Thermopolyspora flexuosa: one gene and its partner. The protein of the gene in region 2 interacts with the protein of the main gene of each other region in a pairwise test. Links are inferred from orthologs where the notes say so. Each region holds a gene or a part of one and is shown on either strand. Other genes may lie near its edges. The genes, in order: FHX40_RS03135 and FHX40_RS14220.

Evidence for each region.
Region 1: the proteins of FHX40_RS14220 (region 2) and FHX40_RS03135 interact in binary tests that used the Escherichia coli proteins (3 or more experiments, as listed by UniProt). The link is inferred for Thermopolyspora flexuosa from one-to-one orthologs.

What each region holds. Positions count from the first base shown.
Region 1 is NZ_VFPQ01000001.1:712,481-715,664, reverse strand. Bases 51-2,926 are described here. They hold FHX40_RS03135 (cysteine desulfurase family protein), read right to left. Parts: upstream 2,130-2,926; coding sequence 972-2,129; downstream 51-971. Other genes in these bases: FHX40_RS03130 (electron transfer flavoprotein subunit alpha/FixB family protein), read right to left, coding at 2,232-2,926; FHX40_RS03140 (DUF695 domain-containing protein), read left to right, coding at 51-979. In the rest of the region: more of FHX40_RS03140, read left to right, coding at 1-50; more of FHX40_RS03130, read right to left, coding at 2,927-3,184. UniProt on the Escherichia coli protein: Master enzyme that delivers sulfur to a number of partners involved in Fe-S cluster assembly, tRNA modification or cofactor biosynthesis. Catalyzes the removal of elemental sulfur from cysteine to produce alanine.
Region 2 is NZ_VFPQ01000001.1:3,365,463-3,368,720, reverse strand. Bases 220-3,169 are described here. They hold FHX40_RS14220 (sulfurtransferase TusA family protein), read right to left. Parts: upstream 1,853-3,169; coding sequence 1,586-1,852; downstream 220-1,585. Other genes in these bases: FHX40_RS14215 (cysteine desulfurase family protein), read right to left, coding at 1,852-2,988; FHX40_RS14225 (CBS domain-containing protein), read right to left, coding at 991-1,434; FHX40_RS14230 (carbohydrate kinase family protein), read left to right, coding at 220-936. Outside these bases: more of FHX40_RS14230, read left to right, coding at 1-219; ctaC (aa3-type cytochrome oxidase subunit II), read left to right, coding at 3,197-3,258. UniProt on the Escherichia coli protein: Sulfur carrier protein involved in sulfur trafficking in the cell. Part of a sulfur-relay system required for 2-thiolation during synthesis of 2-thiouridine of the modified wobble base 5-methylaminomethyl-2-thiouridine (mnm(5)s(2)U) in tRNA.

The DNA of each region.
Region 1 (3,184 bases), 2.7 Mb from region 2 along the record:
CTGGTCGTGGTGGGCGGAGAACCGGCCACGGCTCGACGCGATGCTCGATGCGGGGGACGAGACCGGGCTCGCCGAGGCGCTCGCCCCGGCCGTGGCGGCGATCGACGAGCGGCTGGCCTGGGAGATCGAGCCGGGGAAGGCGGCCGGCCAGGCGCTCGTGGTGACCTCGGCGGGCGCGCCGGACCTGCGGCCGCTCGCCCACCGGTGGGTGCGCGCCGCGCCCCCGGCCGACGAGCGGTGGGAGTTCCACCCGTCGCGGCAGCCGCACCCGAACGCGATGGAGCTGAGAATCCAGGTGGGTGGGCGCGAGTTCGCGTTCGACCAGATCGTGCTCGGCATGCGCATCCCGCCCGGCAAGCCGCGCCTCGACCTGGTGGTCTACCACCCGATCTATCCGGACCTCGACGACGAGACGCGTACCGAGAGCGCGCTGCTCGCGCTCGACTGGATCCTCGGCGAGGACGAGGTGGCCCGGTGGATCGGCGACATCACCGCGGCCTCGTTCGAGCCGCTCGACCCGGTGCCCGTTGTGCACCTGCCCGCGGTGGTCGCCGGGCTCGCCCAGGAGCACGACGAGCCGCGCTGGGTGGCGCTGGAGGGCCGCACCCCGGCCGGGGGCAAGGTGACCGCGACCGCGCGGTTCCCGCTGCGGCCGGTGGACTTCCCGCTGTTCGACCAGCACATCACGGTGGCGCTGCCGTACCGGGAGGCGGACGCGGACGGGCTGCCGACCGGCGCGTCGGCGGAGGCGCTCGACGTCTTCGAGCTCGAGCTCGCCGCGGCGCTGCCGGACGACCAGGCGCTGCCCGCGGTGCAGATCAACGCCGACCGGGTGCGGGAGATCCACATCTACGCCGACCCGGACGCGGGCGTGGCGGACCGGATCCGCGAGCTGGTCAAGGGGTGGCGGCAGGGCCGCGCCAAGGTCGAGGTGGAGTCCGACCCGGGCTGGCTGTCGATCTCCCACTTCCTCAACTGATCCCGGCCCGCCGGGCGCGCTCCACCACCGGGCCGATCACCTCGGCGAGCCGGTCCACGTCGGCCTTGGTCGAGGTGTGGCCGAGGGAGAACCGCAGCGAGCCGCGGGCGCGCAGCGCGTCGGCGCCCATGGCGAGCAGCACGTGGGACGGCTGCGCGACCCCGGCGGTGCAGGCCGAGCCGGTGGAGCACTCCACGCCCTTGGCGTCGAGCAGCATGAGCAGCGCGTCGCCCTCGCAGCCGGGGAAGGAGAAGTGCGCGTTGCCGGGCAGCCGGTGCACCGGGTCGCCGTTGAGGATCACGTCCGGTACGGCCTGCCGTACCCGGGCGATGAGGTCGTCGCGCAGCTCGGTGAGCCGGGCGGCGAGCTCCTCGCGGCGCGCCACGGCGTGCTCCACGGCCGCGGCGAAGCCGGCGATCGCGGGGGCGTCGAGGGTGCCCGAGCGCACCTCGCGCTCCTGCCCGCCGCCGTGCAGCACCGGGGCCGGGTCGACGCCGCGGGCGAGCAGCAGCGCGCCCACCCCGAACGGGCCGCCGATCTTGTGCCCGGTGAGGGTGAGCGCGTCCACGCCGCTGTCGGCGAACGACACCGGAAGCTGGCCCACCGCCTGGACCGCGTCGGTGTGGAACGGGATGCCGTACTCGTGGGCGATCGCGGCGAGCTCGGCCACCGGCTGCACGGTGCCGACCTCGTTGTTCGCCCACATCACGCTGACCAGGGCGACGTCGTCCGGGTTGCGCTCGATCACCTCGCGCAGCGTCTCCGGGTGCACCCGGCCGTGCTCGTCGACCGCGAGCTCCTCGACCACCGCGCCCTGCCGCTCGCCGAGCCAGCGTGCCGGGTCGAGCACGGCGTGGTGCTCGACCGAGCTGACCAGGACGCGCCGTGCCCCGGAGGCGGCGCGGGCCCAGTAGAGGCCCTTGATCGCGAGGTTGTCCGCCTCGGTGCCGCCCGAGGTGAACACCACCTCGCTGGGCCGGGCGCCGAGCGCGCTCGCGATGCTCTCCCGGGCCTCCTCCACGACGCGCCGCATCCGCCGGCCCGAGGCGTGCAGCGACGAGGCGTTGCCGACCGTGCCGAGGTGCGCGGTCATCGCCTCGATCGCCTCGGGGAGCATGGGCGTGGTGGCCGCGTGATCCAGATAAGCCATGGCACCTTTCAGGGTAACCGGGGCCGCCGGACCGGCCCGGGAGCGGGTGGCCCGCCCCCGGGCGGCGTACGGCTCACGCGGCACGCCCGTACGGCGGGCGGGCTACTTGCGCTTCTCGATCTCGTCGACGAGCTGCGGCACGACCTTGAACAGGTCGCCCACCACGCCGAAGTCGGCGAGCTCGAAGATCGGGGCCTCCGGGTCCTTGTTGATCGCCATGATCGTCTTGGCGGTCTGCATGCCGGCCCGGTGCTGGATCGCGCCGGAGATGCCCACGGCGATGTAGAGCTGCGGCGAGACGGTCTTGCCGGTCTGGCCGATCTGGAACTGGTGCGGGTACCACTGGGCGTCGGTGGCGGCCCGGGAGGCGCCGACGGCCGCGCCGAGGGAGTCGGCGAGCCGCTCGATGAGCGCGAAGTTCTCCGCGGAGCCGACGCCGCGGCCACCGGCGACCACGATCGCGGCCTCGGTGAGCTCGGGCCGGGCGCCCTTCTCCTGCTTGACCCGCTCGACGATCTTCGCGCCGCGGGCGGCGTCGGACAGCTCGACGGTCACCTGCACCTCGGCGCCCGCGGCCGGGGCCGGCTCGGGCGCGGTGGAGTTCGGCCGCACCGCGATGATCGGGGTGCCCTTGGTGACCCGGGACTTGACGTTCACGCCGCCGCCGAAGATCGACTGCTCGGCGACGAAGCCCTCGCCGACGCCGACCGCGTCGGTGATCACACCGGAGTCGGTCTTGATCGCGAGGCGGCCGGCGACCTCCTTGCCCTCGGGGGTGGCGGCGATCAGCACCGCGCCCGGGGCGGCCTCGCCGACGAGCTTGGCGAGCAGCTCGGCCTTGGGGGCGACCACATAGCCGGTGATCTCCTCGGCGTCGGCGACGTAGATCTTCTCCGCGCCGTACTCGGCGAGCCTCGCCTTCGCCTCGGGCGTGTAGCCCGGCCCGGCCCACACCGCGGAGGGCGAGCCGAGGGAACGGGCCAGGGTGAGCAGTTCGAGGGTGACCTTCTTGACCTCACCGTCGACATGCTCGACGAGTACGAGAATTTCCGACA
Region 2 (3,258 bases):
CCCGGTCGGTTCGGCGACCAGTTCGTCGCCGACCAGATGGATCGGGTGTCGCTGTCCTTTCTCGTCGACGACCTGCAGATCCGGCGCGGCGGCGTCGCCGCGAACATCTGCTTCGGCATGGCCTGCCTGGGACTGCGGCCGATCCTCGTCGGCGCGGTGGGCCACGACTTCGACGACTACCGGTCGTGGCTGGAGCGCCACGGGGTCGACTGCGACTCGGTGCACGTGTCGGAGCTGCACCACACCGCCCGGTTCCTGTGCACCACGGACCGCGACCACAACCAGATCGCCTCGTTCTACGCGGGCGCGATGGCCGAGTCGCGGGAGATCGAGCTCGGGCCGATCGCCGAGCGGGTGGGCGGCCTCGACCTCGTCGTGATCGGGCCGAGCGACCCGGACGCCATGCTCCGGCACACCGACGAGTGCCGGCAGCGCGGCATCCCGTTCGCCGCGGACTGCTCCCAGCAGCTCGCCCGCATGGAGGGCCCGGAGATCCGCCGCCTCATCGAGGGCGCGGCGTACCTGTTCAGCAACGACTACGAGAAGGCGCTGATCGAGCAGAAGACCGGCTGGTCCGACGAGGAGGTGCTGGACCGCGTCGGGGTGCGGGTCACCACGCTCGGTCCCAAGGGCGCCCGCATCGACATCAAGGGCGAGCCGTCGCTGCACGTGCCGCCCGCGCCCGAGCGCCGCAAGGCCGACCCGACCGGGGTGGGGGACGCGTTCCGCGCGGGCTTCCTCGCCGGGCTGTCCTGGGGCCTGTCGCTGGAGCGGTGCGCCCAGATCGGCAACCTCACCGCGACCCACGTGCTCGAGCACGTCGGCGGCCAGGAGTACGAGCTGGGCCAGAAGGAGTTCCTCGAGCGGTTCACCGAGGCGTACGGCGCGGAGGCCGCCGCCGAGGTCGCCCGGCACGTGCGCTGCCACTACCCGTGACCGGGGCCGTCCCGGTCGCCGCGGACCGGGACGGCGCGGATGCTCCGGCCTGCCCTACCGCGAGGCGTAGACGCGGTGGACGAACTCGGCGAGCTTGTCCTCCGGCAGGCTCCGGGCGAGGTCGGCCTCGGTGACCATGCCGACGATGCGGCGGTTGTCGATCACCGGCAGCCGCTTGATCTGGTTGCGTTCCATGATCTGCAGCGCCTCGTCCACCGAGGCGTCGGCGGTGACGTACACCAGGCCCTGGGCGAGCTCGCCCGCCGTGGTGGTACGCAGGTCCTTGCCCTCGGCGCAACACTTGATCACGATGTCGCGGTCGGTGACGATCCCCTTGAGCCGGTCGTCCTCGCCGCAGATGGGCAGCGCGCCCACGCCGAGGTCGCGCATCATCTGCGTCGCCTTGAGCAGGCTGTCGTTCTCCCCGATGCACTCGGCGCCCGGGTGCATCATGTCGCGTACGGTGCTCGCACCGGTCGAACCGCTGTGCACGCTCATCTCGTCCCTCCCGACAGTCGATGACGTGTCCCTGCCCCGCTACCCCGGTCCGGACGGGAAATGCCGGGGCGGCGGACGCGCCGGGAGACGCTGCGGGGAGGGTGCGGGGACGGCGCGGGCGTGCGGCGCGCCGCCCCTCGGCGGGCGCGGATCAGTAGTTGCGCCGCACGTGGATCGCCCAGCCGCCGCCGGGCAGCTCGTAGCTGCCGACGTGGGTGTGGGACTTGAGCCGGCACCAGGCCGGCACGTCGTTGTAGGCGGCGGGGTCGTCGGCGAGCACCGCCACCACCCCGCCCAGCGGCACCTGGTTGATCCGCTGCGCGAGCATGATGATCGGGATCGGGCATTTGCGGCCGAGCGCGTCGATGGTCAGCGCGGGCGCGGCCTGCTCCCGGTCGGTCCCGGGCTGCGGACGCATCACGACATCACTCCTGCCTCTTCCCGGATCCGGCGTACCAGCGTCGGGAGGACCTCGAGGAACCGGTCCACGTCCTCCGCCGAGGCGCCTCGTGGCAGTGATACCCGGACGTTGCCATGGGTGAGCACGCCCATCGCCTCCAAAACATGCGATGGACGAAGCGTACTCGCCGTGCAGGAGCTGCCGGACGAGATCGCGAAACCCGCCTTGTCCAGCTCGGTGAGCAGCGCCTCCCCGGCCACGTAGAGGCAGGAGAAGGTGACGATGTGCGGCACCCGCTCCACCGGGTCGCCGACCACCTCCACGTCCGGCACGAGCTCGGGCACGCGGGCGCGGATGCGGTCGACGAGGGCGAACGCCCGCCGGTTCTCCTCCTCGGCCTCCTCCATCCGGGCGCGCAGCGCGGCCACCGCGGCGACGATCGCCGGGACGTTCTCGAAGCCCGGCACCCGCCCGCGCTCCCGCTCGTCCTCGGGCAGCGGGGAACGCCAGCGCACGCCCTTGCGGATCACCAGGATGCCCACGCCCGCGGGGCCGCCCCACTTGTGCGCGCTGCCGGCGAGTAGCGACCAGCCCTCGGGCAGGGGCAGCCGGCCCAGCGTCTGGGCGGCGTCGACGAGCAGCGGCACCCCGGCCCGGCGGCAGGCCTCCGCCACCTGCGCCACCGGCTGCAGGGTGCCGACCTCGTGGTTGGCGGTCTGCAGGCAGGCGAGCGCCGTGCCCGGGGCGGACACCGCCTCCGCGAACGCCTCGGCGTCCACCCGCCCGGTACGGCTCACGCCGACGATCCGCACCTCGCCGCCGTCGCGCTCGTGGGCCTGGGCGGTGTGCAGCACGGCCGAGTGCTCGACCGCGCTCACCACGAGGGTCCGGCCCACCCGGCGGCGGGCGGCGAGCGCGCCGAGCATGCCGATCTGGATCGCCTGCGTGCCCGACGTGGTGAAGGTCACCTCGTCCGGCCGCACGCCCAGCGCGTCGGCCGCGTCGGCCCTGGCCTGGTCGAGCAGCAGGCGGGCCCGGCGGGCCTCGCCGTACAGGCGGGCCGGGTCGGCCCATCCGGCGTCGAGCGCCGCGAGCAGGGCCTCCCGCGCCCGGGGGTGCAACGGTTCGGTGGATGCCGCGTCGAGGTACGCCACCCGTCCATCCTCCCACTCCCGGGCGAACGGCCATCTCAGGGGACCGACATTGCCGGGGGCGAACGGGAGGGCGACCACGGTCCGCGCTAATGTGTCCCGTGCGTGACTGGATGCCATAACTGGATAGGCCGAGAACGCGACTGTAGCGAAACATGAAAGACCGCCCAAGGGAGGGCCTCTTGGGCTTGATCTGTGGGGTAGGCGATCCGTGAGTCCGACCCGCCGTTCGACGCGGCGCAGTCCAGCGGCCCGCTGGGCCAGGTGCGCTGC